4 regions of the Caulobacter sp. FWC2 genome follow, and region 2 is predicted to be linked to each of the others. Evidence: predicted binding sites of a transcription regulator. Region 2 holds the regulator's gene; each other region holds the start of a gene.
What was found. Region 2 encodes LexA, which represses DNA repair genes until DNA is damaged. Its sites were predicted from a motif close to ATGTTCNCNANNTGTTCT; they were not measured.
Positions count from the first base shown of each region.

Region 1: the regulator LexA is predicted to act here: its motif matches at 3,303-3,320, upstream of recA (recombinase RecA).
Region 3: the regulator LexA is predicted to act here: its motif matches at 4,045-4,062, upstream of uvrA (excinuclease ABC subunit UvrA).
Region 4: the regulator LexA is predicted to act here: its motif matches at 5,766-5,783, upstream of CSW62_RS06955 (putative DNA modification/repair radical SAM protein).

Region 1 covers NZ_PEBF01000001.1:3,821,998-3,829,264, forward strand. The annotation lists gene alaS (alanine--tRNA ligase) at 1-1,717, opposite strand, end outside; gene recA (recombinase RecA) at 2,128-3,198, opposite strand; gene CSW62_RS18225 (EAL domain-containing protein) at 3,470-5,077, shown strand; gene CSW62_RS18230 (DUF885 family protein) at 5,213-7,036, opposite strand; gene CSW62_RS18235 (nuclear transport factor 2 family protein) at 7,140-7,267, opposite strand, start outside.
Region 2 covers NZ_PEBF01000001.1:2,264,188-2,271,454, forward strand. The annotation lists gene gltX (glutamate--tRNA ligase) at 1-113, opposite strand, end outside; gene CSW62_RS10855 (ComEC/Rec2 family competence protein) at 326-2,458, shown strand; gene CSW62_RS10860 (isocitrate lyase/phosphoenolpyruvate mutase family protein) at 2,502-3,257, shown strand; gene lexA (transcriptional repressor LexA) at 3,330-4,034, opposite strand; gene CSW62_RS10870 (class I SAM-dependent methyltransferase) at 4,206-4,997, opposite strand; gene CSW62_RS10875 (lysophospholipid acyltransferase family protein) at 5,074-5,640, opposite strand; gene trpC (indole-3-glycerol phosphate synthase TrpC) at 5,752-6,540, opposite strand; gene trpD (anthranilate phosphoribosyltransferase) at 6,537-7,267, opposite strand, start outside.
Region 3 covers NZ_PEBF01000001.1:1,189,937-1,197,203, reverse strand. The annotation lists gene CSW62_RS05755 (flagellar basal body P-ring protein FlgI) at 1-518, shown strand, start outside; gene CSW62_RS05750 (rod-binding protein) at 518-907, shown strand; gene CSW62_RS05745 (flagellar basal body protein) at 912-1,361, shown strand; gene CSW62_RS05740 (methyltransferase) at 1,358-1,993, opposite strand; gene CSW62_RS05735 (ABC-F family ATP-binding cassette domain-containing protein) at 1,990-3,579, opposite strand; gene CSW62_RS26065 (hypothetical protein) at 3,536-3,649, opposite strand; gene CSW62_RS26535 (hypothetical protein) at 3,709-3,870, opposite strand; gene uvrA (excinuclease ABC subunit UvrA) at 4,140-7,049, shown strand; gene CSW62_RS05720 (hypothetical protein) at 7,248-7,267, opposite strand, start outside.
Region 4 covers NZ_PEBF01000001.1:1,418,514-1,425,780, reverse strand. The annotation lists gene CSW62_RS06980 (DNA topoisomerase IB) at 1-1,020, shown strand, start outside; gene CSW62_RS06975 (Ku protein) at 1,074-1,925, shown strand; gene ligD (DNA ligase D) at 2,064-4,751, opposite strand; gene CSW62_RS06965 (hypothetical protein) at 4,757-5,026, opposite strand; gene CSW62_RS06960 (HU family DNA-binding protein) at 5,387-5,668, shown strand; gene CSW62_RS06955 (putative DNA modification/repair radical SAM protein) at 5,788-7,017, shown strand; gene CSW62_RS06950 (UdgX family uracil-DNA binding protein) at 7,017-7,267, shown strand, end outside.

The DNA.
Region 1 (7,267 bases), 1.6 Mb from region 2:
GGGCGGCGTGAACCAGGTGGGCGGCCGAGTGGTTGGAGCGCGTGGTGTGGCGGCGCTCGGCGTCGACCGAGACCACGACCTGGTCACCGACCTTCAGCTCGCCCGACAGCTCGACACGGTGGACGAACAGCTCGCCGGCCTGCTTCTGGGTGTCGATGACCCGGTTCTCGCGGCCGTTGGCTTCCAGCACGCCGGTGTCGCCGGCCTGGCCGCCGCTCTCGGCGTAGAAGCTGGTGCGGTCCAGCAGCACCTCGACGGTCGTACCGCCCGTGGCGCTTTCGACCTCGACGCCGTCGACCAGCAGCGCCTTCACGACGCCCGTGGTCTCAGTGTTTTCGTAGCCGACGAAGTCCGTCGCGCCGGCCTTTTCCTTGATCGCGAACCAGGCGGCCGCGCCGGCCTGCTGGCCCGAACCCGCCCAGTTGGCGCGCGCCATCTGGCGCTGCTTTTCCATGGCCGAGTCGAAGGCGTCGGTGTCGACGGTCAGGCCCTTGGCGCGGACAGCGTCCTGGGTCAGGTCCAGCGGGAAGCCATAGGTGTCATAGAGCTTGAAGGCGGTCTCGCCGTCCAGCACGCCGCCGGCGGTCAGGTTGGCGGTGGCCTCGTCCAGCAGGCCCATGCCGCGACCCAGGGTGACGCGGAAGCGCTCTTCTTCCTGGCGCAGGGTCTCGATGATCGAGGCCTCGGCGCGGCGCAGTTCCGGATAGGCCTGGCCCATCTCGGCCACCAGGGTCGGAGCCAGGCGGTGCATCAGGGGCTCCTGAGCGCCCAGCAGATAGGCATGGCGCATGGCGCGGCGCATGATCCGGCGCAGGACGTAGCCACGGCCTTCGTTCGACGGCGTGACGCCATCGGCCAGCAGGAACGAGGACGAGCGCAGGTGGTCGGCGATGACCCGGTGCGACGGCGCTTCCGCGCCTTCGGCCTTGACGCCCGTCAGTTCGACGCTGGCGGCGATCAGGCTCTTGAACAGGTCGACGTCGTAGTTGTTGTGCACGCCTTGCAGGACGGCCGCGACGCGTTCCAGGCCCATGCCCGTGTCGATCGAAGGCTTGGGCAGCGAGAGGCGCTCGCCGCCAGCCAGCTGCTCGAACTGCATGAACACGAGGTTCCAGATCTCGATGAAGCGGTCGCCATCCTCATCGGGGCTGCCCGGAGGGCCGCCGGGGATGCCTTCGCCGTGGTCGAAGAAGATCTCCGAGCACGGGCCACAGGGGCCGGTGTCGCCCATGGACCAGAAGTTGTCGCTGGTCGGGATGCGGATGATGCGATCGTCCGACAGGCCGGCGATCTTTTTCCACAGATCCGCCGCCTCGTCGTCGGTGTGATAGACCGTGACCAGCAGCTTCTCCTTCGGCAGCGCGAAGTCGCGGGTCAGCAGGGTCCAGGCGTGGTGGATCGCCTGTTCCTTGAAGTAGTCGCCGAACGAGAAGTTGCCCAGCATCTCGAAGAAGGTGTGGTGGCGGGCCGTGTAGCCGACATTGTCCAAGTCGTTGTGCTTGCCGCCGGCGCGGACGCACTTCTGCGAGCTGGCCGCGCGCGGATGGGCCGGCGTCTCGGCGCCGGTGAACACGTTCTTGAACGGCACCATGCCGGCATTGACGAACAGCAGGGTCGGATCGTTCTGCGGCACCAGCGGCGCCGACGGAACGACGGCGTGATCGGCCTTGCCGAAATAGTCGAGGAAGGTGCTGCGGATCTCGTTCAAGCTGGGCATGAGCGTCTCAAGTCTGGCGTACCGGTCCGGCAGGCGGCCGGGAGTCGGGCGCTGCATAGCGCGGTTTTTAGCGAAGGGGAAACCGACTCGAAGATGGGGGCTGTCGACACGGGAGAAAAGAGCCCGTTCGCGGGCTGGGAGGCGCACGACCTACCCCCTCCACCGTCGCTCCTGCCGCCCCCTCCCCAAGAGGAGGAGGAAAAGTAGAGGCGCCATTTCGGCCCATGACACATGGCCTCTTCAGGCGCTTCGCGCCAGTTCCCCCTGAGGGGCCTGATCAACGAAAATAGGCCGCCTGGCATGGGGTCCAGGCGGCCTGCAATCGCGGCCCCCGCGGCGGTCCGGCCGCGGGCGTGTTGAAGGCGGGGACGCCCGGGGTCGGGCGAGGGCCGCGAAACCTTGCGAGGAGACTATTCTTCCTCGCCATCCTCCGGGCCGCCGACCAGGAGCTCTTCCTCGATCTTTTGCGACGACTTGCGGACGGCCGCTTCGATGGAGGCGGCGACGTCGGGATTGGTCTTCAGGAACTCGCGGACATTGTCGCGGCCCTGGCCGATGCGCTGGCTGCCGTACGAGAACCACGAGCCGGCCTTGTCGATGATCCCGGCCTTGACGCCCAGGTCGATGACTTCGCCCAGCTTGGAGATGCCCTCGCCGTACATGATGTCGAACTCGACCTCGCGGAACGGCGGGGCCACCTTGTTCTTGACGACCTTGACGCGAACATTGTTGCCGATGATCTCGTCACGGACCTTCACCGAGCCGGTGCGGCGGATGTCCAGCCGCACCGAGGCGTAGAACTTCAGCGCGTTGCCGCCGGTGGTCGTTTCCGGGCTGCCATACATCACCCCGATCTTGTGGCGGATCTGGTTGATGAAGATGACGATGGTGTTGGCCTTGTTGATCGAGGCGGTCAGCTTGCGCAGCGCCTGGCTCATCAGACGGGCTTGCAGGCCCGGCAGGCTGTCGCCCATCTCGCCTTCGATTTCGGCCTTGGGCGTCAGGGCGGCGACCGAGTCGATCACGACGATGTCGACGGCGCCCGAACGCACCAGGGTGTCGGTGATCTCCAGGGCTTGTTCGCCGTTGTCGGGCTGCGAGACCAGCAGGTTGTCGAGATTGACGCCCAGCTTGAACGCATAGCCCGGATCCAGGGCGTGCTCGGCGTCGACGAAGGCGGCGGTGCCGCCGGCCTTCTGGACCTCGGCCACAACGTGCAAAGCCAGGGTCGTCTTGCCCGAGCTTTCCGGGCCATAGATCTCGATGATCCGGCCCTTGGGCAGGCCGCCGATGCCGAGCGCGATGTCCAGGCCGAGCGAGCCGGTGGAGACGGACTCCATCTCGACCTTGCCCTTTTCGCCCAGCTTCATCACCGAGCCCTTGCCGAACGCGCGGTCGATCTGGGCGAGAGCCGCCTCTAGCGCGCGTTGCTTGTCGCCTTCTTCTTTGCCCACGAGTTTCAAAGCCGCCTGACTAGCCATTGTTGTCCGCCCTCTATCCCATGATTCCGGTCGCCCGATCGGCGCTTCCCGCGCCGCGTCCCAACGACCTGTGGAACATGATGAAGTCGTACGCCCTTTGTTCCATGTTCGCAAGATGTTCCCGTCGCTTCCCGCGCCAGAAACGACCGTTTCTGTCGTAGGCCCGAACGCCGCACGGAAAGACACTGGAATTGGGCTCGTGCGGACGCCTCTGAAACGGCTCTTTAAGTCCCGCCGTGCAAGCTTCTAAGCATCTTGGGGGAACGCCGACTTGTCCATCGACCCGCGCCGCCTTCTGGGCCTGGCGTTCGCCAGCGCCGATCTTCTCGTCGAACTGCAGAACGGCCGCGTGCGCCTGGCGCTGGGAGCCGCGCAGAAGGTCATGGGCCAAGGCGAGGCCGCTCTGACCGGCAAGGTGTGGCCGCATCTCTTCCATGCCGATGACCAGCCGCTGATGGACGCCATGCTGAACTGCGCCGATGACGGCGTGCGCCGGGGTCCCGTCGTGCTTCGCCTGAGCGGTCCCGGAGACCGCCACGTCCGCGTGATCCTGCGCGCCCTGCCCGAAAACGACGGCCGGGTCTCGCTGGCCGTCACCGCCGCCCAGTCGGCCGGTCCGCCCCTGACCGCGGGTACGCTGCACCCGCGAGATTCGTTCGACGACATCGCCAAAGGCCTGTTCGAGGCCGCCCGCGTCACCGGCCTGGAACTGGAGCTCGCCATGGTCGAGTTCGCCGGTCTGGAGGCCATGCGGAACGACCTTCCCCCGGTAGAGGCGGCCGCCCTCGATGTGCGCGTCGCCAGCGCCGTCCGCGCCGAATCGCACGGCGGTTCCGCCGCCACTCAGCTGTCGCCCGATCGCTTCGCCCTGCTGCGCACCCGGGACGACCGCCCGGACAACATGATCAAGCGCCTGACCCGCATGGTCAGCGCCGAGGCCAGCGCCCATCTCGTGCCGCTGGAAGGCGGCAGTGGCTCGGCCCGCGCCTTGCGCGCTCTGCGGTACGCGCTCGACGACTTCCTGCGCGAGGGCCTGAAGAGCGCGCCGCCGCTCACGCTGTCCGAGGCGATGAACCGCTCCGTGAAGCGCACCCTGGCCCGCGCCGGCGCCCTGGGCGTGGCCGTCAGCCAGCGCCGTTTCACCCTTGCCTACCAACCGGTCGTGTCTTTGGCGACCGGCGCGACGCACCACCACGAGGTGCTGGTGCGCTTCGAGGACGGCGGCAGTCCGTTCGCCCTGATCCGCATGGCCGAGGAATTCGACCTGATCGAGGAACTGGACCACGCCATCGTCGAACAGGCGGTGAAGAAGCTGGCCAACGACCAGGAGCGCAAGCTGAAGCTGGCTGTGAACGTCTCGGGACGCACCATCGTCAGCGAGACCTTCGTCGACCATATCGGCCGTCTGCTGGCCAAGCACGACGAGGCCAAGGGCAGGCTGATCTTCGAGGTCACCGAGACGGCCGCGATCGACGACCTGCCGCGCGCCAACCGCCATATCCAGAGCCTGCGCGCCATGGGTTCGTTGGTCTGCCTGGACGACTTCGGCGCCGGCTCGTCGTCCTTCGCCTATCTGCAGCAGCTGTCCCTCGATATCGTCAAGATCGATGGCCGCTATGTCCGCGAGCTGGCCGACAACGGCCGCGACGGCGCCCTGGTGCGTCGCCTGGTCGATCTGTGCCGCGACCTCAACATCCGCACCGTGGCCGAAATGGTCGAGACCGTGGAGGTGGCCGATATCGTCCGCGCCGCCGGCGTCGACTTCGCCCAGGGCTGGCTCTACGGCAGACCCGCCGACAAGCCGAGCCCGGCCCTGCGCCCCAATCCGCCGATCGCCGCGATAGCCCGCCGGACGGGCGCGTCGGAGAGCTGGGGGTAAAATAGACTCTCCTCCCCCTTTATGGGGGAGGTGGCCCGAAGGGCCGGAGGGGGCGGCGCAGGCGCATCGCGGCGTCGCCCCATCCACCACTTCGTGGTCCCCCTTCCCCATAAAGGGGAAGGAGAATTCAGGACGTCAGGCCTTGCCGCCCTTGCTGACGATGTAGTCGTCGATCACGCGCTCCAGCGTGGTCAGCGGGGTCATGCCCGAGAGCAGGCCCGCGTCGTGGAACTCGCGGATGTCGAACTTCTTGCCCAGCGCCTTCTGGGCCTTGGCGCGGGCGCGCAGCCAGACGATCTTGCCGATCATGTAGCTGCAGGCCTGGCCCGGCCACACGACGTAGCGTTCGATCTCGGTGATCGAGCCGCTTTCCTCGTCGCCCATGGTCTCGGCCATGTACTTCACGGCCTGCTCGCGGCTCCACTTCTTGTAGTGCATGCCGGTGTCGACCACGAGGCGCACGGCGCGGAACAGGGCGTCGTGCAGCATGCCGATGTGGCCGCGCGGGTCGGTCTTGTAGATGCCCATCTCGACGGCCAGTTGCTCGGAATAGAGCGCCCAGCCCTCGGTGTAGCCCGAGAAACCGATGATCTTGCGGATCATGGGCAGGCCCTTGGCCTCGTTCGAAATCGACAGCTGCAGGTGGTGGCCCGGGACGCCCTCGTGCACCGTCAGGGTGGTCAGGGTGTACTTGGCCTGCTCCTTGGTGTCGCGCAGGTTGATCCAGTAGATGCCCGGACGCTTGCCGTCGAGCGACGGCGAATTGTAGTAGCCGCCCGGCGCGCCGGCCTCGATGGCCTTGGGCACGCGGCGGATCTCCAGCGGCGCCTTGGGCAGGGCGCCGAAATAGGCCGGCAGCTGCTTCTGGATCCAGGCGGCCTTGTCGTTCAGGTCCTTGATCAGCTGTTCCTTGGCCGCGTCGGTGTTCGGATAAATGTCCTCGCCCAGCTTGGCCAGGCGCTCGCCGACCGTGCCCTTGGTCATGCCGATGCTCTTGAAGAGCTTGTCGGCCTCGGCGTTGATCGACTTCACCAGGTCCAGGCCCAGCTGGTGGATCTCGTCCGGCTTCAGGTCCGAGGTCGTATAGTTCTTCAGCGACACGGCGTAGTAGTCGCCGCCGTCCTTCAGGCGCCATACGCCGGCGTCGTGGGTGGCCTTGCTACGGACGCCTTCGAGCAAGGCGATCTGGCGCTTCAGGGCCGGCAGGACCGAGCCTTCATAGATCCGCGAAGCCTCGGCGGCCCAGTCGCCGGCGATCTTCTTGTCTTTCGTCCGGCGGGCGATCGACTTGACCAGCGGCGCTTCGGCCGTTGGAGTGTCGGCGAAGGCCTTCATCTGGACCAGGGTCTTGTCGATGATGAAGTCCGGCGGAATCACGCCGTCGGCGAAGTCCTGTTTCGCGATCGCGCTCTCCTGATCCATCAGGCGGGCGAAGCCCTCCATGCGCGACAGATAGGCGTCGGCGTCGGCCTTGGTCTCGATGCTGTGCTGGGTGTCCAGGAAGTCCGGCATCTGCTGGTAGCTGCCGGTCAGCTGGCTGAGCACGTAGGGCGCGCCCGAACCGCCGCCGCCGTAGCTGAACTTCTTGTTGCCCTCGTCCTGCACCGACAGCACGAACTCGACGGTGTCATAGTTGGCGGCGTCCATGCCCTTCAGAGCGCGGCGGTCGATGCTACGCAGGGCGGCCAGTTGCTCGGTGGTCTGGGCCGCGCCAGCCTTGATGGCGGCGAACGAGCGGTCGCTGAGCAGACCCTTGGTCCAGGCCAGCTCGCCGCTGTCGAGGCCCAGGCCGGTCGCCGTCTCGGGCGACTGGCGCAGCTGCTTGGCCATGATCTCGTCGAACAGGGCGTTGAGTTTGGCGACCTCGCCTTCACGCGCAAAGGCCAGGGACGGCACGCCGCCAGTGGCGGCGAAACCCGCAGCGGCGGTGGCGAACATCATGTGACGACGATTGAGCAAGGCTTTTCCTCCCCCGGACCTGATTTGAGGGCGAAGGCGTAAGCCCCTGCCCGAGTTTGGCGAAATTAATTCCGCGTCATGCGGTCGATTGCAATCGCCAAGCTCACGCCAGGGTCACGAACAGCTCGTTCTCGATCACCCACTGGCCGGTGACCTTCTTCCAGGTGGCCAGGTAGGTCCCCGACTGCTCGGGCGCGTCTTTCCACTGGCCCACCCAGCGGCCGCGCTCGG
Region 2 (7,267 bases):
CAGTTGAACAGCGCCGTGCGGGCGCCGCCGATATGCAGGAAACCGGTGGGCGAGGGCGCGAAGCGCGTAACGACGCCCGTCGCAATGGGGCCGGTGGGAGTGGGGTTCGACATGGGCTTCAAGACTGTGGGGCTGGACGCGAAATGGCGTTGACGAGCACGAACCGCAAGGCGGCTTGGGCGGCGCGTCTTAGCACGCCGCTTCGCGCCGGACCTAGCGGTTTTCCGCGTGGCGCCGATCTTGGCTCATTCGTCAAAAGTACAAGGGTTTCCGGGTGTTAGGTGCTGAAGTCGCTGGACCTGCGCCGTCTACGTCCGCCCCGCGCCTGTCCTGGTCCGCCGCGAAGGCCGCCCTGCTGACGGAAGGGCGAGTCAATCTGGATCGGGCGTTCCTGTGGGCGCCGGTGGCGTTCGGTCTTGGGGCGTCGAGTTATCTGGAGGCTGGCGTCGAACCCGCGCTCTGGATGCTGGTCTTGGCGACCGGATCGTTCACGGCGGTCTGGTGGGTCTGTCAGCGATGGAATGCCCCCCGCGGCCTTGTCGTGCTAGCCAGTCTGGCCGCGTTCGGGGCCGCCGGCGGTCTGGCCGCCAAGATCCGAAGCGACCGGGTGGCCGCGCCCCTGGTGAGCGGTGAGCGGGTCGTGCGGCGCGTTGACGGCTTCGTGGTCGACGTCGTCAGTCCTGGCGCGGGCGGGCCGCGCCTGCTGATCGCGCCAGTGGCGGTGTCTGGGTTGTCGGCTGACAGGACGCCACACCGGATCCGGGTGACGATCGGCGAGAATGAAACGCCGGCTCCGGGCCAGGCCGTTCATCTGCGCGCCATGCTGGGACCGCCGCCGCCGCCAGCCGCGCCGGGGTCCTACGACTTCGGTCGGGACGCCTGGTTCGATTCGATCGGCGGCGTCGGCTTCGTGATCGGCGAACTGGGGGTGACGCGGCTGGATCCGCCGCCTTTGACCGTGCGCGTGACCATGGCGGTCAATGCTTTCCGCTGGAGCCTGGCCCAGCGGATCCTGGCGCGCATGGGGCCCAGCAGCGGCGGCATCGGCGCGGCCATGGTCACCGGCCACGAGGCCTGGATCACGGAGGACCAGACCGAGGCCATGCGCGCCTCGGGCCTGGCGCATATCCTGTCGATCTCGGGCCTGCACATGGCCATCGTCGGCGGCTTCGTCTTCGGCGCGGTGCGGCTGGGCGTCGCCGCCTGGCCGTGGCTGGCTCTGCGGGCGCCGGGCAAGAAGATCGCGGCGGTGGCGGGGCTGGTCGCTGTGCTGGGCTATCTGGTCATTTCCGGCGCGCCGCCGCCGGCCGAGCGCTCGGCGATCACCGCCAGCGTGGCGTTCCTGGCCATCCTGTTCGATCGACGGGCCATCACCCTGCACGGCCTGGCCGTCGCGGCGTTGCTGATCCTCGCCATGAAGCCCGAAACAGCGGGCGAGCCCGGTTTCCAGATGTCGTTCGCCGCCACCGCCGCCCTGGTGGCCTTGGCCGAGAGCTGGCCGAGGCCGGTAAAGGAGATCTCGACGCCGTGGTGGATCCGCTGGCCGCAGGCGGGGCTGACCTGGCTGGCGGCCTCGGTCGCGGCCAGCCTGGTGGCGGGCCTGGCCACCGCGCCGTTCGCCATGCAGCATTTCAACCGCGTCGCCGTCTGGGGCCTGCCGGCCAACCTGGCGGTCGCGCCGCTGTCGTCGTTCGTGATCATGCCGTTCCTGGCGGTCGGGACCCTGCTGGAGCCGTTCGGCCTGGGCGCGCCCTTCCTGACGGTGGCCGGCTGGGGCGTCGACGGCATGGTCGGGATCGCCAACGGCTTCGCCGACGCCCATGGCGCTCAGCGGATCGTGGCCAGCGCGCCGCCGCAGGTATTGGTGGTCGCTTTCCTGGGCCTGATGATCCTGTGTCTCTGGCGCGGTCGGCTGCGCTGGATCGGCGCGCCGCTGGCCCTGGCGGTCGCCCTGTGGCCAAGACCCGCCGCGCCGGACGCCTGGATCGCCGCCGACGGAGCCACCGCCGCCGTCCGCTCGGGCGACGCCGCCGTGCTGCTGCGCACCGACGCCAAGCGGTTCGGCGCCGAGCTGTGGGCGCGGCGGCGCGGCCTGACGCCGGCGACCTGGAGCCTCTATGCCTGTGACAAGCGGGTATGCGCGCCGGAATCGGGCGCCCCCGTGCGGCTGTCTCTGGCCTGGAGCCGTAAGACGCCCGACGCCGAGACACTGTCGGGCCTGTGCGTCCGCAGCGAGGTGGTGGTGATCCGCGGGCCGGCTCCTGCTCGAACCCCGCCCCTGTGCGCCGACACCGTGCTGCTGACCGCCGAGGATTTCGAACAGGGCGGCGCCGCCGAGCTCTATCACCGTTCCGACGGTTGGCGCATCGTCTGGGCTCAGCCCCTGCGCGGCGATCGGCCGTGGAGCCGTCCATCGGAGAGCCGTCTGCTGACAGCCGATGTCACCAGCGCCCGCTAAACGTCGTGAGAAGGGCGGGGCGTCACCCGCAGGAGGAAGTCCGATGTCCAATCCGTTCAGCGCCCGTCGCGCGGCCTTCCGCGCGCTGCATGCCGAAGGCTGTTTCACCCTGCCCAACCCCTGGGACGCGGGCAGCGCCAGGCGCCTGCAGAAGCTGGGCTTCAAGGCGCTGGCCTCGACCAGCGCCGGAGCAGCCTGGGCGCTGGGCAAGGACGACGGACAGATCACGCGCGACGAGGCGATCCTGCATCTGCGCCAGCTGTGCGCGGCCACGGACCTGCCGGTTAACGCGGACTTCGAGAACGGCTTTTCGGAAACGGTGGAGGGCGTCGCCGAGAGCGTGAGCCTGGCCATCGAGGCCGGCGTCGCGGGCCTGTCGATCGAGGACTGGTCGGGCTCGGCGCTCTACGACCTGCCGGTCGCCGTCGACCGTCTGAAAGCCGCCCGCGCGGCGATCGACGCTTCGGGCCAGGACGTGATCCTAGTCGGCCGCACCGAGGGCTATCTGCGCGGAAACCGTGACCTCCCCCCGACCCTGGAGCGGCTCAAGGCTTACGCGGCGGCGGGCGCCGACTGTCTCTACGCTCCGGCGGTGACCGATCCGGAGGAGATCAGGGCCATCGTCCAGGTCGTGGCGCCCAAGCCGGTCAATGTGCTGTTCTGGGGACCTGAGATGTCCGTCGAGGGCCTTGGCGCGCTGGGCGTGCGCCGGGTCAGCACCGGCGGCGCGCTGGCCGCGGCGGCCTGGGCCGGGTTCGACATGGCCGCCAAGCGTCTGGCGGAGGAAGGGCGGCTTTAAGTGCCACCCCATACGAAAAGGCCCCGATCCTCGGATGAAGATCGGGGCCGAATTTCCAGCGCTCTGAAGCGCCTAGTGATACCGGCGAATGAGCCCCACCAGCTTGCCCTGCACCTCGACCTGGTCGGGGCCGAAGATGCGGGTCTCGTATTTCGGATTGGCGGCTTCCAGGGCGATCGAGCCGCCCTTCTTGCGCAGGCGCTTGAGGGTGGCTTCCTCGCCGACCAGGGCGACGACGATCTCGCCCGAGGTGGCGGTGTCGCCTTTCTTGATGATCACATAGTCCCCGTCGAGGATGCCGGCCTCGATCATCGAGTCGCCCTGCACCTCGAGGACATAGTGCTCGCCATTGCCCAGCATCGATTCAGGCACCGGCAGGCGCTCACGCTCGTGCTGGATGGCGTCGATCGGCGTGCCGGCGGCGATCTTGCCCAGGATCGGCAGTTCGCGGCTGTCATTGGCCGGCGCGGCGGGGGCGGGAGCCGACGACGGCGCGCCGCCGCCTTCGAACACCTGCGGCCGGAAGGCGCCGCGCCCCTTGGGCGGAGCGGCCGTCGTGGCCTGTTGCGGCAGCTTCACTACTTCCAGCGCGCGCGCCCGGTGCGCGAGACGGCGAATGAAGCCGCGCTCTTCCAGAGCCGTGATGAGCCGGTGGATGCCCGACTTGGACGCCAGGTCCAGGGCCTCCTTCATCTCGTCGAAGGACGGGGAGACGCCGGTCTCCTTGATCCGCTCGTGGATGAACATCAGCAGTTCGTGCTGCTTGCGGGTAAGCATGTCGACCTCGGCTGGAGCGCGGAACAAACCGCAAACCTCGCGAATGTTCTCTAGGCGTTCCGCCTTAAAGTCAAGTCGAGCGTCGCTGGTGGCCAAAAGGCCAGGAAATTCAAAGACTAGACCTTGGCCAAATAGAAAAGGCGACCAGAATCAAAAGCTTAACGAAAGCTTTCAGGCGCGCTTGCGGGCGATGATGATGTCCTGGTCCTGCATCGGCTGGCGGCGCCAGACTCCCAGGGCCTGGTTCAGCACGTCGAGGTTCAGGGCCTCGTACTGCGCCAGGATCGGCTTCAGGTCGTAACCGATCACCGCCTCGGGCAGGTCGGGCGTCGCGGTCCAGCAACCGTCTAGGGCGTGGACGAAGTCGAAGGCGATCTCGCCGTTGCCCGTGTTGGCGCGGGCCTCGTCGTCGATCAGGTACCAGGAGACGATGCTGGTCCCGCCCGGCTTCAGCACCCGCGCGATCTCGCGGGCGAACTGGGCCTGATCGGCGGCCAGCAGGTGGGTGAACACCGAGCCCAGCCAGACATAATCGAAGCTGGCGTCCGGATAGGGGAAGACGAAGGTGCTGGCCGGCTGCGAGCCCTCCGGATTGTACCGGTCGCTGTGCATGTCGGCGTGGGTGAACTCGAAGCGTGGATCGCCGATGGCGATGTTGGCTTTGCACCAGTCGATGGCCTGGGTCATCACGTCGAAGCCCGCATAGCGGCCTTTCGCATCGAGATAGTCGACCAGCGGCGCGGCGGCGCGGCCGATGCCGCAGCCCACGTCGAGGATGGCGTGATGCGGCTGTAGGCCAGCGGCGACGAACAGTTCCTTGAACTGCTGGCCCACGCGGATGAAGTCGGCGTCGGCGGCGCCGACAAGGTGCCAGAGCTCCTGCGGAGCGGCGACGGCGTCGGACGGCGGCGGCGCTGGCGTCAGGGAGAGGGCGCGCCGCAGATTGGAGAGAAAGGCCCGCATCCGATTCCTTTTTGTGTAGAGCGGATCGGACCCTAGCGAGCGGCCAAGCCTCAGCCAACCCGGCCGCTGATCCACCCTAGAGGATGGTCTTTAGTTCCGGGTGCCTGGGCGTGACGGGGGCATAGAACGCCGCCAGCGTCGCCAGGTCCTTCTCGTAGTCGCCGCTGGGGATCATCGCCGGACCCAGGCCCACCACCTTGCGCTTGTAGTCCATGAAGCCGGGCACCATCGGCACGCCAGCCTTCAGGGCGATGTTGTAGAAGCCTGTCTTCCAGCCGCCCGCCTTGCCGCGCGTACCCTCGGGCGCGATCGTCAGCATGAATTCGTCGCGGCGGGCGAACTCGTCCGCCATGGCCTGGACCGTATCGCGCGACTGGGAGCGATCGATCGGCACGCCGCCCAGGTCCTTCATCAGCTTCTCGAACGGCCAGCGGAACAGCGACGCCTTGCCCATGAAGCTGAGCTTCAAGTTCAGCGCGTCGGCCGCCCCCAGGAAGTAGACGAAGTCCCAGTTGCTGGTGTGCGGAGCGGCGATGATCACGAACTTGCGCGTCGTGGTCGGCGCCGAGCCTTCGATCGTCCAGCCCTCGCGCTTGAAAAAGGCGACCAGGGACCAATTCACCACGCGGGCGATCCAATGCATTCGCGCTTCCTCGCGTGGCGCCGCCAACGTCCTGGCGCGGCGGCTTTTCTTGTTGATTGGACTGTGAGCGGGCGAAGGGGAAAACGCCAGATGGCGCGTACCCCCTTCCGGTTAGCCGAGCAGGGCCTTGGTGGCGGCCGTGACGTCGGCCTGGCGCATCAGGCTTTCGCCGACCAGCATGGCCTTGGCCCCGGTCGCCTCCATCCGCACGACGTCGTCGTGGGTGAAGATGCCGCTCTCGGTGACCAGCAGGGCGTCTTTCGGCGCCTGGGCCGAAAGCCGTTCGGTGACGGCCAGATCGACGACGAAGCTCTTCAGGTCGCGGTTGTTGATGCCCACCAGGTCTGAACCCAGGGCGCCGGCGCGGGCCATCTCGGCCTCGTCGTGGACCTCCACCAGGGCGTCCATGCCCAGGCGCTTGGCCTCAGCCATCAGCTCGGCGGCCAGGACGTCGTCGATCATCGCCAGGATGACCAGGATGGCGTCGGCGCCCAGGGCGCGGCTCTCGGACACCTGCCAGGGATCCACCAGGAAATCCTTGCGAATGCAGGGCAGGCTGACGGCCGCGCGGGCGTCAATCAGATAGGCGTCGGCGCCCTGGAAGCTGGGACCGTCGGTCAGCACCGACAGGCACGCCGCGCCGCCGGCCTCGTAACTTCGGGCCAGGGCCGGCGGATCGAAGTCGGCGCGGATCAGGCCCTTGGAGGGCGATGCCTTCTTGATCTCGGCGATCAGCGACAGCTTGCCGGGCGCGTGGCCTTGGGCGAGCGCGCGCTTGAAGCCGCGCGGCGACGAGGCGTTGCGGGCCGCGGAGTCCAGGGCGGCCTGGGTCCGCCGACGCTTGCGGTCGGTGACCTCGTCGCGCTTGTAGGCGGCGATCTTGGCGAGGATGTCGGTCATGCGGCGGCTTCCGTGTTGGTTGCGGCCACCAGGTCGGCGAGAGCCGCCTTGGCGCGGCCTTCGTCGATGACGTCGGCGGCCAGTGCGATGCCCTCGACCAGGGTCTCGACCTTGTCGGCGACCAGAAAGGCGGCGGCGGCGTTCAGCAGCACGATGTCGCGATAGGCGCCCTTTTCGCCGTCGAACAGGCGGGTCAGGGCGGCGGCGTTGAAGTCAGGATCGCCGCCGGTGATGTCCGACAGCGAGGCGCGCGGCAGACCAACCGCCTCGGGCGTGATCTTGAACAGATGGATGCGGCCGTCGCGCCATTCTGCGACCTCGGTCTCGCCCGTGGTGGTCAGCTCGTCCATGCCCGAGCCGTGCACCGACCAGGCGCGCTCGGCGCCCAGCGCGCCCAGAGCCTTGGCGATCGGCTCGACGAAGCGCGGGGCCGAGACGCCGACCACCTGTCGCCTGGCGCCGGCCGGATTGGTCAGCGGGCCCAGCAGGTTGAAGATGGTGCGGAAGCCCAGCTGTTGGCGGATCGGCGAGACGTGCTTCATGGCGCCGTGATGGGCCTGGGCGAACAGGAAGCAGATTCCGGCCTCGTCCAGGGCGCGCCGCTGCTGCTCGCGCGTGGCGTCGATATTGACGCCCAGGGCGGTCAGGACGTCGGCCGTGCCGGACTTCGAGGTGATGGCGCGGTTGCCGTGCTTGGCGACCTTCAAGCCCCCTCCGGCGGCCACGA
Region 3 (7,267 bases), 1.1 Mb from region 2:
ATCCGGACTTCACCACCGCTCGCCGCGTCGCGGACGCCATCAACGCCAAGTTCCCCGGCTGCGCCCAGGCCCAGAACCCCACGGTGATCGCCACCCGCGCCCCGGCCGGCATGGACATGATCAGCTTCATGACCAACATCGAAAACCTGATGGTCGAGCCCGACGGCCCTGCCAAGGTGGTGATCGACGAAGTCGCCGGCGTCATCGTGATGGGCGACGACGTCCGCATCAGCAAGGTGGCCATCGCCCAGGGCAACCTGACCATCTCCGTCCAGGAAAACCCCGCCGTCAGCCAACCGGCGCCCTTCAGCCAGGGCCAGACCAAGGTCGTGCCGCAGTCGACCGTCAGCGTCGATGAGGAGAAGGGCAAGCAACTGCTGACCCTGGGCGGCTCGCCGTCGCTCAAGAGCCTGGTCGGCGGCCTCAACGCCCTGGGCGTCACGCCCCGCGACATGATCTCGATCCTGCAGGCCGTGAAGGCCGCAGGCGCCCTGCAAGCCGACATCGAGGTGATGTGATGAGCGCCCTCTCGACCATCTCGACCTATGTCCCGTCGTTCGGCGCGACCGCCGCCACGATCAAGACGGCCGCCCAGGCGGTGAAGTCCGCCGCGACCACCGTTCAGGGCGCCGTCGAGGACACCGCCAGCGCGGCCAAGGAAGCCAAGCAGCGCGCCAGGATCGCCGACACGGCCAAGACCTTCGAGTCCTCGTTCATGTCCGTGATGATGCAGCAGATGTTCGAGGGCGTGAAAACCTCCGAACCGTTTGGCGGCGGCAACGGCGAGGCGATGTTCAAGTCGGTCCTGACCGACGCGATGTCCAAGGAAGTGACCAAGGCCGGCGGCATCGGCCTGGCGTCCACGATCCAGCGCGAAATGCTGAAGATGCAAGGTCTGAAGGAGTAACCCCATGGCCATCGCCGCCGTCGACGCCGACGATCGCGTCCATCAGCTGACCCTGCTGACCGAACGCCTGACCGACTTAATCGCACGGGAGGCCTCGGCATTCGAAAGCCACCGCCCGCACGAGGCGGCGCAGTACGTCGAAGAGACGGCCAAGCTGGCCAATGTCTACCGGCACGAATCGATGCGGGTGCGCCACAACCCCGCCCTGCTCGAAAGCGCCCGCCCAGAGCTGCGCCAGCGCCTGATCCGCGCCACCGAAGCCTTCGACGCCGTCCTGGCCCGCCAGGCGCGCGCCGTGAACGCCGCCAAGACCGTCACCGAGGGCCTGGTTCACGCCGTGGCCCAGGAAATCGCCAGCCAGCGCGCCGCCGCCCCCGCCACCTACGGCGCCGGCGGCATGGTCACCGATCGCCCGCAGCACGGCGCGGCGATCACGTTGAACCGCAAGGCCTAAGAGAACTCGAACACCGCCGCGGCCCGGGCGGCGCCATCCGGGTCGCCATAGTCGGCGACCGGATACTCGGCCACGACGCGCAAGCGCTCGGTCGGCAGGAAGGCCCGGAACGGGTCGCCGATCAGCACCACGATCCCCGCCGCCAGGCAGCGCCGCAGGAAGCCCTCGACCCGCTCGGCCAGGTCAGGGTCGTAGAACAGGTCTCCCACCAGCATCAGGTCGACCTCCGGCGGATCGCCACCGGTGAGGTCGGACTGCATGACCTCGACCACCACGCCGTTGGCGACGGCGTTCAGGCGCGTGGCGGTCGCGGCGTAGGGATCGATGTCGACCGCCCTCACCGCGCCCGCGCCCGCCAGGGCGGCGGCGATAGCCACCAGGCCCGAGCCCGCGCCGAGGTCCAGCACGCGCTTGCCGACGACGATCTCCGGATGGTCTAGGACGTGCCGGGCCAGGGCCAGGCCGCCGCCCCACGGCCGCGCCCAGTAGGGCGAGCCGAAGTCCGGATCGGCCTCGGCCAGGCGCATAAGGCCGCTGCGGGGTCCGGCGCGATGCAGGCGGATTTCCGGGACGCCGGGGACGGCTTCCAGCGGCAGACGGTCCAGGATGAAGACTTCGAGATCGGTAGTCATGGCTTGCCGCCCAAGCTTATCGTTCTCTCGACGCCGATCGCATCCAGGAAATCGGCGTCGTGGCTGACCACCAGCAGCGCCCCGTCATAGCCCGACAGCGCCGCCTCGACGGCTTCGATCGAGGCCAGGTCGAGGTGGTTGGTCGGCTCGTCCAGGATCAGCAGTTGTGGCGGCGCGGCCGCGCTCAAAACGCAGGCCAGGGCCGCCCGCAGGCGCTCGCCGCCGCTCAAGGTCCCCGCGACCTGGTGGGCGGCGGTGTTGCGGAACAGGAACCGCGCCAGCGCCGCGTGGGCGTCGTTCTGGCTGGCGGCCGAGTTCAGGCGGCGGAAGTTCTCCAGGATAGTCTCGTCGTCGGCCAGCAGCGCCGCCCGCTGATCGAGCAGGGCGAAGGGGACGGACAGCTTCACCTCACCCACTGTCGGCGCCAAGGCGCCGGTGGCCAGGCGGATCAGAGTCGTCTTGCCGGTCCCGTTCGGTCCGGAGATCGCCACCCGCTCGGGCCCGGCGATGCGGAACGACAGGCCCTCGATCACCGGCGGGCCGTCCGGCCAGGCGAAGGTCACGTCCTCGAAGGCCAGCACGCCACGTCCTTCCGGCAGGCCCGACGACGGCAGGTCGGAGCCCAGAGTCCGGGCGCGCTCGACGCGGGCCACGGCCGAGACCTTGGCCTGGGCCGCCTCGGCCGCCAGCTTGTCGGCGAGCTTACCCTCGCGCGCGCCGCTCACCTCGGCCCGCTCGGCCATCATGCCCAGGACGATTTTCGGTGTCCCGCCCCGGTCGGCGAACCTGCGGCCGGCGGCGTCGCGGCGCTCCTTGCGCTCGCGGGCGACCTGGGCCTCGCGGGCGACGCGGCGGACCTCCTTCTCGGCGTGGTCGAGGTCGCGCTGGGCGGCGTCGACCTCGCCGGCCTTGCGCTCGACATAGAGGTCCCAACCACCGCCGTAGGATCGCGCGCCCAGCGACGACAGCTCGACGATACGGTCCATGCCGCGCAAGAGGCTCCGGTCGTGGCTGACCACCACCGCCCCGCCGCGCCAGCGGGCCAGCACCTTGCCGACGATCCCCCTGGCCTCGGCGTCGAGATTGTTGGTCGGCTCGTCCAGCAGCAGGACGTCGGGCCGGGCGATCAACAGCCGCGCGAGGCCGGCGCGCGTCGCCTGACCGCCCGACAGCGCCGCCGCCGGCCGCTCTGGATCGAAGCCAGTCAGGCCGACATCAGCCAGCGCCTGATCCAGCCGCGCCGGCAGGTCCCAGTCGGCTTCGGACAGGTCGAGCGCGTCGCCTTCCCCGCGCTCGATGCGCGCCAGGCGGTCCCAGGCCGCGCCGACACCCAAGAGGTCGGCCAGCCGGGCGCCTTCCAAAACGTCCGGCGTCTGATCCAGAGTCGCGACGGTTCCCGCCCGCGTGACCGTTCCAGCCAACGGCGAACGGGATCCGCCGATCAACGCAAGCAAGGTGCTCTTGCCCACGCCGTTGCGTCCCACGAGGCCGATACGCTCGGCCCCGATCGCGAGATTCAGATTTTCGAAGAGGCGCCGGCCGTCAGGCGTGGCGGCGGAGACGGCATCCAGAGTGACGAAGGACATGCGAACCCACGGTCAGGGAAACGGGAAGGACGAAGCGGTCTTCCGTCTTGCTGATCATGGGAGCCTCCATCGATTGGGAGCCGAGTTACTACGCGTGCGCGCCCAGGGCGGCAAGCGTGAGCGGGGTGTCTAGGTTGGCGCCATCTCGCGCAGAACCCAGATGAGCGAGCCGATCCCGCCGCAGAAGACCATCATGTCGATGATGATCGAGCGGGGCTTGGGCGCCTTCAGCGCGTCGAACGCCTCCTGCTTGGCGTCCTGTTTGGCGTTCCCGGCCTCTTTCTTGGCCATGGCTCGTTCCTTCGTAAGGTCGAGCTTCAGCCCGAACCTGGGCTTTAGATCATGCGTGAACTGAAGAACCCGCTTCCAAACAGGGTTGAGGAGAGGTTGCGGCTTCAGCGCCTCTCCCGCCGCTCACTGCTGACATCCTCTGTCAGCAGGAGCGCCGCCTCGCGTGCGCGACATTTGTTCGCATGTTGTTCTTGTGTTAATTCGCGCGTCGAGCCCTACATATAGCCGCTGCGCTGCGACCAATGTCGCGGCCCAACGTTCCGGGAAACATGGCTGAGCAACTGAACTTCATCCGCGTTCGCGGCGCGCGTGAGCACAATCTGAAGAACGTCAGCGTCGACATCCCGCGCGGCGAGCTGGTCGTGCTGACCGGCTTGTCGGGCTCGGGCAAGTCGTCCCTGGCCTTCGACACGATCTATGCCGAGGGTCAGCGCCGCTACGTGGAGAGCCTGTCGGCCTATGCGCGTCAGTTCTTGGAGCTGATGAGCAAGCCCGACGTCGACTTGATCGAGGGCCTGTCGCCGGCGATCTCGATCGAGCAGAAGACCACGTCGCGCAATCCGCGCTCGACCGTCGGTACGGTGACCGAGATCCACGACTACATGCGCCTGCTGTGGGCGCGGGTCGGGGTGCCCTACTCGCCGGCCACGGGCCTGCCCATCGAGAGCCAGACCATCAGCCAGATGGTCGACAAGATCACCGCCCTGCCCGAAGGCACGCGTCTCTATCTGCTGGCCCCGGTCGTTCGCGACCGCAAGGGCGAGTACAAGAAAGAGATCGCCGAGTGGCAGAAGGCCGGCTTCCAGCGGCTGAAGATCGACGGCGAATATTATCCGATCGAGGACGCCCCGGCGCTCGACAAGAAGTTCAAGCACGACATCGACGTGGTTGTGGACCGCGTGGTGACCAAGCCCGACATGGAGCAGCGTCTGGCCGACTCCATCGAGCAGGCCCTGCGCCTGGCCGACGGTCTGGCGGTCGCCGAGTTCGCCACCATCGAGGAAGGCGAGAAGGAGCCGCGCCGGATCCTGTTCTCGGAACGCTTCGCCTGTCCGGTCAGCGGCTTCACGATCGCCGAGATCGAGCCGCGCCTGTTCTCGTTCAACAATCCGGCCGGCGCCTGCCCGGTCTGCGACGGCCTGGGCGCGAAACTGGCCTTCGACGCCGACCTGGTGATCCCCGACAAGGACAAGAGCCTGCACAAGGGCGCGGTCGCCCCGTGGGCCAAGGGTCCCTCGCCGCTCTACACCCAGACCCTGCAGGCCCTGGCGCGGCACTACGGCTTCTCGATGGACGAGGCCTGGTACAAGCTGTCGCCCGACGCGCGCGAGGTGGTGCTGAACGGGTCCAAGGGGACCAAGATCAAGTTCATCTACGACGACAACGCCCGCAAGTACGAGGTCGAGAAGCCCTTCGAAGGCGTGCTGCCCAACCTCGAGCGCCGCTGGCGCGAGACGGACTCGAGCTGGGTCCGCGAGGAACTGGGCCGCTACCAGTCCGACACCCCGTGCGAGACCTGTCACGGCAAGCGCCTGAAGCCCGAAGCCCTGGCCGTCAAGATCGACGCCATGGACATCGCCGACGTCTCGATGCTGGCCATCCGTCCGGCGCGTGACTGGTTCGCGAGCCTGGAAGCCAAGCTTTCCGACAAGAAAATGGAGATCGCCCGGCGGATCCTGAAGGAGATCAACGACCGCCTGCGGTTCCTGGTCGATGTCGGCCTCGACTACCTGAACCTGTCGCGCGGCTCGGGCACCCTGTCGGGCGGCGAGAGCCAGCGCATCCGCCTGGCCAGCCAGATCGGCTCGGGCCTGACGGGGGTTCTCTACGTGCTGGACGAGCCGTCGATCGGCCTGCATCAGCGCGACAACACGCGCCTGCTGACCTCGCTGCAGGGCCTCCGGGACCTGGGCAATTCGGTGCTGGTGGTCGAGCACGACGAGGAGGCCATCCTCACCGCCGACTACGTGATCGACATGGGTCCGGCCGCCGGCGTCCACGGCGGCCAGATCATCGCCGAGGGCAAGCCGGCCGACATCATGGCCAATCCCGCCAGCATCACCGGCCAGTACCTGACCGGCGTGCGCGAGATCGAGGTCCCCGAACAGCGCCGACCGATCAACAAGAAGAAGGTGCTGAAGGTCATTGGCGCGACCGGCAACAACCTCAAGAACGTCACGGGCGAGATCCCGGTCGGGACCTTCACCTGCATCACCGGCGTGTCGGGCGGCGGCAAGTCGACCTTCACGATCGAGACCCTGTACAAGGCCGCCGCGCGCCGCCTGAACAACGCCAGCGACGCCCCCGCCCCGCACGAGCGGATCGAGGGCCTGGAGCAGTTCGACAAGGTCATCGACATCGATCAGAGCCCGATCGGCCGCACCCCGCGCTCGAACCCGGCCACCTATACCGGCGCCTTCGGCCCGATCCGCGACTGGTTCGCCCAACTGCCGGAGAGCAAGGCGCGCGGCTACGGCCCGGGTCGCTTCAGCTTCAACGTCAAGGGCGGCCGCTGCGAGGCCTGCCAGGGCGACGGCGTCATCAAGATCGAGATGCACTTCCTGCCCGACGTCTACGTCACCTGCGATATCTGCAAGGGTAAGCGCTACAACCGCGAAACCCTGGACGTGCTGTTCAAGGGCAAGACGATCGCCGACGTCCTGGACATGACCGTCGAGGAGGCTGCCGACTTCTTCAAGGCCGTGCCGCCGATCCGCGACAAGATGGAGACGCTCAAGCGCGTCGGCCTCAGCTACATCAAGGTCGGCCAGCAGGCCACGACCCTGTCGGGCGGCGAGGCGCAACGCGTGAAGCTGTCCAAGGAGCTGTCGCGCCGGGCCACCGGCCGGACGCTGTACATCCTCGACGAGCCGACCACCGGCCTGCACTTCGAGGACACCAAGAAGCTGCTCGAGGTGCTGCACGAGCTGGTCGACCAGGGCAACACGGTGGTCGTCATCGAGCATAATCTGGACGTGGTGAAGACCGCCGACTGGCTGCTGGACTTCGGCCCCGAGGGCGGCGATGGCGGCGGCGAGATCGTCGCCGTGGGCTCGCCTCAGGACGTGGCCAAGGTGGAAGCCAGCTGGACCGGCCGCTACCTGAAGGAGCTGCTGGATCGCCACGAGGACCGCCGCAAGGCGCGGGTGGCGGAGCTGAAGAAGGCCAAGCGGGCGTAAAGCATTTTCCGACGAAGTGGATACCGGTTCGTCGTCAGAAAATGCGTCAAAACAAGAACCTAGAGCATTTCATCGATCCAATTGGATCGGAAAATGCTCTAGACGGCGCAGCGGCCCGAAAAGTGGGACCGGTTTTCGGATAGAGCCGATGCCCAAGAAAGACGAAGGCCCCGGAGAGCGATCTCCGGGGCCTTTATCTTACCAGCCGCCGTTGGCGT
Region 4 (7,267 bases), 850 kb from region 2:
ACGGTCGAGCTTCAGCCGGTCTCACCCGGCCTTCTCTATGTCAACGACGACGATCCCGGCTTGCGGCGGATCAAGAGCGGCGCGGGCTTCGATTATCGCGATCCAGACGGCGCCCGGGTCGACGACGCAGGAACCCTCGATCGCATCCGCGCCCTGGCCATCCCGCCGGCCTGGACCGAGGTCTGGATCTGTCCCTCGCCGCGCGGCCACATCCAGGCCACCGGCCGCGACCAGCGGGGCCGCAAGCAGTATCGCTATCACGACGGCTGGCGGCGCGACCGTGACGGACTGAAGTTCGGCCGCATGATCGCTTTCGGCCGCGCCCTGCCCAAGCTGCGCGCCAAGGTCGAGAAGGACCTCGTCCTGCGGGGCCTGCCCCGCAACAAGGTGATCGCCGCGGTGGTGCGGCTGATGGAGCTGACCCTGATCAGGATCGGCAATGAAGCCTACGCACAGGAGAACAAGACCTTCGGCCTGACGACCCTGCGCGACCGGCACGCCAAGCTGTCCAGCGTCGGCGGCACATTCCAGTTCAAGGGCAAGAGCGGCGTGGTCCACACGACCGGCTTTCGCGATCGGCGCCTGGCCCGCATCGTCAAGGCCTGCCAGGACGTTCCGGGTCAGCGGCTCTTTCAATATCTCGACGACGACGGCCAGCGGCGCTCGGTCGAGAGCGCCGACGTCAACGCCTATATCCGCGCGGCGATGGGGGAGGACTTCTCGGCCAAGGACTTCCGCACCTGGGCAGGCACCCTGGCTGCGGCGCGCGCCCTGTGCCTGACCCCCAAGGCGGCCAGCGCCACCGAGGCCAAGCGCAACGTCAACACCTGCGTGAAGGCGGTGGCCGGCCTGCTGGGCAACACCGCCGCGGTCTGCCGGGGATCGTACATCCACCCGCTGGTGCTGGAATCCTATCAGCAAGGCGTCCTGCCGCTGAAGCCCGGCCGGTCGGAACGCGCCTTCGAACTGGCCACCATCCGCTTTCTGGAAGCCGCCCAGGCCTCGTGCGCCGAAGCTTAGCGGAACGCCCCCGCGCCGAGCGTCGTTGAGTCGGCTCGAACGGAGAAACGCCCATGGCCGCCGGCCGTCCCACCTGGCAGGGCCACCTGCGCCTGTCGCTCGTGACCTGCCCCGTCGCGATGTACACCGCCACCGATGCGCGCAGCGACGTGCACTTCAACATGCTTCACAAGAAGACCCACAACCGGATTCGGATGATCCCGACCGACCCGGACCTGGGGCCGATCGAGCGCGCAGACATCGTCAAGGGCTACGAGTACGAGAAGGGCGAATACGTCGTCATCACCCAGGACGAGATCGACAGCGTGCGGCTGGAAAGCACCCGCACCATCGACATCGAAACCTTCGTTCCGGCGGCCGACATCGACCGGCTCTACTGGGACAATCCCTACTTCCTGGTCCCCGACGGCAAGCTGGCCGCCGAGGCCTATGGCGTGATCCGGGAGGCCATGACGAAGGAGGGCCAGGTCGCCCTGGGCCGCGTGGTTATGCACCAGCGCGAACGCCTGCTGGCCATCGAGCCCCGCGACAACGGCATGGTCGCCTGGAGCTTGCGCAACCGTCGGGAGGTTCGAGAAGCGGCGAGTTATTTCGACGCCATCCCCGACAAGAAGCCCGACGCGGCGATGATCCAGATCGCCCAAAAGATCATCGAGCAGAAGGAAGGCCCCTTCGATCCCGAGCAGTTCAACGACCGCTACGAGGACGCCCTGCGGGCGCTGATCAAGGAAAAGCAGAAGGGCAAGGGCCGCAAGGTCTCCGCGCCGACGGAGCCGGAGGACACCAATGTGGTGGACCTGATGGAGGCCCTGCGGAGCAGCCTGGGCAAGGCCCCGGCGGAGGCTGGGGCGTCGGCCAAGAAGCCGGCGGCGCAAAAGGCCGCGCCGAGGAAGAAGGCGGGTTAGCTTCATTTCTTCCACGTCATCCCGCGCTTTATGCGCGGGACCCATTTGTCCGCCGCAAGGGCGGAGCGGAATGGAATACTGATGTAAAAGCTGAACCATGGGTCCCGCGCATAAAGTGCGGGATGACGTGGTCGAGTTTCATTTGGCTTTGGCTGAACCTAGCTTCTTGATCGCCGCCGCCAGGTCCCGCTCGCTCTCGCCATAGGCGTCCCAGGCGTCCAAGTCCTTCACCATCCCCGGAACTGTCCGGATATTGAACCGCGCTGGATCTAGCCCCTTCCTCACCTGAGTCCACGCCACCGGCCACGACACCGGCGCGCCCGGCCGACCGCGCGGCGACAGCGGCGCCACCGCCGTGCTCATCCGGTCATTGCGCAGGTAGTCTAGGAAGATCTTCCCGCCCCGGTCCTTCTTGGCCATCGAGATCAGGTACTGGTCTGGGCTGTCGGCGACCATGCGAGCGCAGACCTCGCGGGCGAAGGCTTTGGCGGTGGGCCAGTCCACCTTTGTCCCCTTCAGCGGCGTGACCACGTGCAGGCCCTTGCCGCCGGTGGTCTTGCAGAACGGCACGAGGCCCAGCGCCTCCAGCCGGTCGCGGATCTCGCGCGCCCCTTCGACCACGACGTCGAACGGGACGTCCGGGGCCGGGTCGAGGTCGAAGACCAGACGTCCTGGGACCTCCGGCGCGCCCTCCCGACAGTTCCAGGGATGCAGCTCGGTCGCGCCCCACTGGGCGGCGGCGACCAGGCTCTCGACGGTGTTGAACACCAGATACGGCTTGCGGTCGCCACTGACCGTGACCTCGTCGATCAGGGCCGACACGCCCTTGCCCGAATGGCGCTGGAAGAAGGTCTCGTGGCCGATGCCGTCCGGCATGCGGATCACCGAGCAGGGCCGGCCCTTGACGTGCTCAAGCATCCGGGGTCCGACGGCCTCGAAATACTCGGCCAGATCCAGCTTGGTCCCCGGCGTCCCGTCGCCGGCGTCGGGCCACAGCGGCTTGTCGGGATTGGAGATCGCCACGCCCGACACCGAGGCCTTGCCGCCGACGCGCTTCGGCGCGGCCGCCGTCTTGGAGGCGTTCTGCGGCTGGGCCAGTTCCACGCTCTCTACCGGCGCCGGCGCCTCGGCCGCGACGGCCTTGGCGGGCTTGTCCTCGCGTAGTCCCTTGAACGACGCCTGGCGCACCGAGCCGTCTCCCGTGAAGCCGGCGAACTCTATCTCGGCGACAAGCTCTGGTGCCACCCAGTGGATGCCAGCGCCGCCGCGCGGGGCGCCCTTGCCGCCGAACGGCGAGGTCTTGCGCGCCAGCTTTTTCAAGGCCGGCATCAGCTTGGCGACCTTGTCGCGGCCATAGCCTGTGCCGACCCGGCCGACATGGGCCAGCTGACCCTCGTCGTTGTAGATGCCGACGATCAACGAGCGAAAGGCGTCGCCCGTCGTGGTCCAGCCGCCGATCACCACCTCGTGGCCAGCGCGGCACTTGGCCTTGGTCCAGGTCGCGCCCTTGCCCGAGCGGTACGGCCCGTCGAGCGCCTTGGAAACCACGCCTTCCAACGACATGCGGCAGGCCGATTGCAGCACAGCCTGTCCGCCGTTGGTGAAGTGCTCGACATAGCGGATGCGCTCGCCATCCACTGGAAGCAGCGTCTTCAGCCGGGTCTTGCGGTCCGACAGCGGCAGGCCCGTCAGGTCCTGGCCGTCGGCGTGCAGCAGGTCGAAGGCGAAGAAGATCAGGTCGTCGGTCTTCTCCTCCGACAACGCCGCCTGCAGACCCGCGAAGCTGGGCGAACCGGCCTCATCCAGGGCGACGACCTCACCGTCGATCAGAGCGTCGGGCAGGGCCTTGGCGTCCTTGATCAGTCGCGGGAAGCGCTGGCTCCAGTCGAGGCCCGTCCGGGTGCGCAGGGTCGCCTTGCCGCCCTCGACGCGCAGCTGCATCCGGTAGCCGTCGAACTTGATCTCGTGCACCCAGCCATCGCCACTGGGCGGCCGATCAACCAGCTTGCACAGCTGCGGCGGGACAAAGTCCGGTATGGCCGCCTTGGGCGCCGCTAACTTCGTCGGCTTCGCGCTCGACTTGGCCTTGGCAGGCTTGGCCTTCAGCGCGCCAGTCTCTTCAGCCGCCTTCTCGGCGCTGGCTTCAGGCGAATTCGTGCTGCTCCAGACCGCGTCCGGTGTCGGACCAGCCTTGGTCATGAACGGGGTCGGGGCCTTCCCCTTGCCGGCCGCGATGTCTTCCATCTTGCGCCCCGAGGCGATTGAGAAGGACGTGTCTTCGAGGAAGTCGAGGTCGCCTTCGATGGCGAAGGCGTCGCGGTGCTTGATCAGCAGCCAGTTCTCGCGCTTGCCGCCCCCCGACTTCCCCTTGGCGAACTTGTCGTTGTTGATCCTGACCAGGACCCAGCCGCCCTTCATCCGCTCGCCGGCGAAGACCAGCTTGATCTCGCCCTTCTTCAACCCCTTCTCCAGGTCGAAGCCCGGCTCCGGCGCCCACCAGCCTCGGTCCCACAGCATCACCGTGCCGCCGCCATACTGGCCCGCCGGGATCGTGCCCTCAAAGTCACCATAGGCCAGCGGGTGGTCCTCAACATGGACGGCTAGGCGCTTGTCGTGCGGATCGCGCGACGGTCCGCGAGTCACCGCCCATGAGAGAAAGACGCCCTCGTGCTCCAGCCGCAGGTCGTAGTGCAGCCGGGTGGCGTCGTGCTTCTGGATGACGAACCGCGCCCGCGCCGAAGCCGCGACCTCGGCTTCACCCGAGGGCTCGGCCGTGAGCTGGAAGTCGCGTTTGGCCTGATAGGCGGCCAGCTTGGGCGCGGGCATGGCGGTTATTCGCCGTCGAAGACTTGCGGGCGCACGTCATCCTCGTCGACGCCATCGCCAGCGTCGGCTTCTTCCTCGAGGTCGATGATCTCGTCGTCGTCGAGATCTTCGCCGATCAAGGCGTCGTCGTCATCCTCGTCGCCCTCGGCCTGGGTGACGTCCAGCACGTCGGGCAGCTCCTCGAAGGTGCGGAACTCGCCGTCCTTGCCGATGACATCATCGTCCATGGCCTCCGCGCCGTCCTGTTCGTCGTAGCCGTTGTCGATGTCGGTCATGGCGGTCTCTCCTGTGCCTGAAGGAGAAATGGTTGGAGACGGGCGGCGTTCCGGACGCGCAACAGATCCCCTTTTCCCGAACGGGGAGAAGGATGAGCGCTCATGCCTCAGGGCGCAGATCGCCCCGATTCCCGTGCAGAATCACCGACTACGCGAGTCGCCACATGGTCCACTTCCGAGACCACCATTAAGCCTTTTGCCCCAAACTTGACCGTTCCGGAGGCGACGATTCCGAAAAAATCCCCGTCGCACGGGCGTTTTGCCCCCATGAATCGGCGTTTTAACCTTCCCTAACGGGTGACAAACGCGATCGGTCTCGTCAGGCTCGCATTTCCCTGATTCACAGGAATGAGCTTAGAGATGACGAACGTTTCCGATCTGGTCGACGCCGCTGTCGCCGCTGACGACAAGCTGACCAAGACCCAAGCCAAGGCCATCATCGACGGCGTCTTCAAGTCGATCTCCGACGCCGCCGTGAAGGGCGAAGAAGTCTCGATCCCGGGCTTCGGCAAGTTCAAGGTCCAGGCCAAGCCGGCCCGCACCGGCCGCAACCCGGCCACGGGCGCGACCATCGAAATCGCCGCCAGCAAGAAGGTCGCCTTCACGCCGGCCAAGCAACTGAAGGACGCCGTCAACGGCTAAGCTTTCAGCGGGGAGCGGGCCGCAAAGTCTGCTCCCCGACGCTTCTATTCACGCGCGACGTTGAGCCTCATGCCCTTGTCGCGCGTGAAGACTATCTAGAACAAAATAAGAACGATAACGTGCTTCGCATGGCCGTTCTCGATCTCAGACGTAAGCTCGCTATCCTCTCCGACGCCGCCAAGTACGACGCGTCCTGCGCCTCGTCCGGGGCCGCGAAACGGAACTCCGTAGGCGGCCAAGGGATCGGCTCGACCGAGGGCATGGGCATCTGCCACGCCTACGCCCCCGACGGTCGCTGCATCAGCCTGCTGAAGATCCTGCTGACCAACTTCTGCATCTACGACTGCGCCTACTGCATCAACCGCGTGTCGTCGAACACGCCCCGGGCGCGGTTCACGGTGAAGGAGGTCGTCGACCTCACCCTGAACTTCTACAAGCGCAATTATATCGAGGGGCTTTTCCTGTCGTCGGGGGTCATCCGCACGGGCGACTACACGATGGAGGAGATGGTCCGGGTGGCCAAGTCGCTGCGGCTGGATCACGACTTCCGCGGCTATATCCACCTGAAGCTGATCCCCGAAGCCTCGCCGGAGCTGGCGGCCGAGGCCGGGCTCTATGCCGACCGGGTGTCGATCAATATCGAGCTGCCGCGCGACGACGATTTGGCCAAGCTCGCGCCCGAAAAGAGCCCCACCGGCATCAAGCGCGCCATGGGCCGCATGCGCCTGGCAATCGACGACCACGCCGAACCCGCGAAGAAGGCCGGCCGACGCACTTTCGCGCGTAGCCAGTCGACCCAGCTGATCGTCGGAGCCGACGCGGCCAAGGACGGGGACATCCTGGCCCGCAGCGCCAACCTTTACGGCGCCTACCGCCTGAGCCGGGTCTACTACTCCGCCTTCAGTCCGATCCCCGACGCCAGCCACCGCCTGCCCCTGGCCCGGCCGCCGCTGCTGCGCGAGCATCGCCTGTACCAGGCCGACTGGCTGATGCGGTTCTACGGCTTCGAGCGGCCAGAGATCGTCGCCGAGGGCGAGGACCTGGACCTCACCGTCGATCCCAAGACCAGTTGGGCGCTGCGCAACCGGGCCTCTTTCCCGGTCCACGTCCAAACCGCCGACAGGGAGACGCTGCTGCGCGTCCCTGGCCTGGGAGCCAAGGCCGTGGGACGCATCCTGACGGCCCGCAGGGTGACGCGCCTGACCCTGGATGACCTCAAGCGGATCGGCGCTGTCCTGAAGCGCGCCAGGGCCTTCGTGGTCACTGCCGACTGGACACCCGGGGCCTTGACCGATGGTGAGAACCTGAAGGCCGCCCTGGTGAAGCCCCAGCAGTTGAGCCTGTTCTGATGCGGGTCGTGCGGCTGGCGTCCGAGATCGACTTCGCCGGCTGGCGCACGGCCGCACGGACACTGAGGGCCGAGGGTGTCGAGCCGCAGGCGGTGGTTTGGACCGTGGAGCGGGAGCTGTTTGGCCTCGACGCCGCGCCAGCACCGGCCGACAAGCCAGCCAACTTCACCGTTCCCGCCACCTTCGTCGAACTGGCCGAACAGGTGATCCAGAACCGCAGCGCCGACCGTTTCGCCCTGCTCTACCGCAT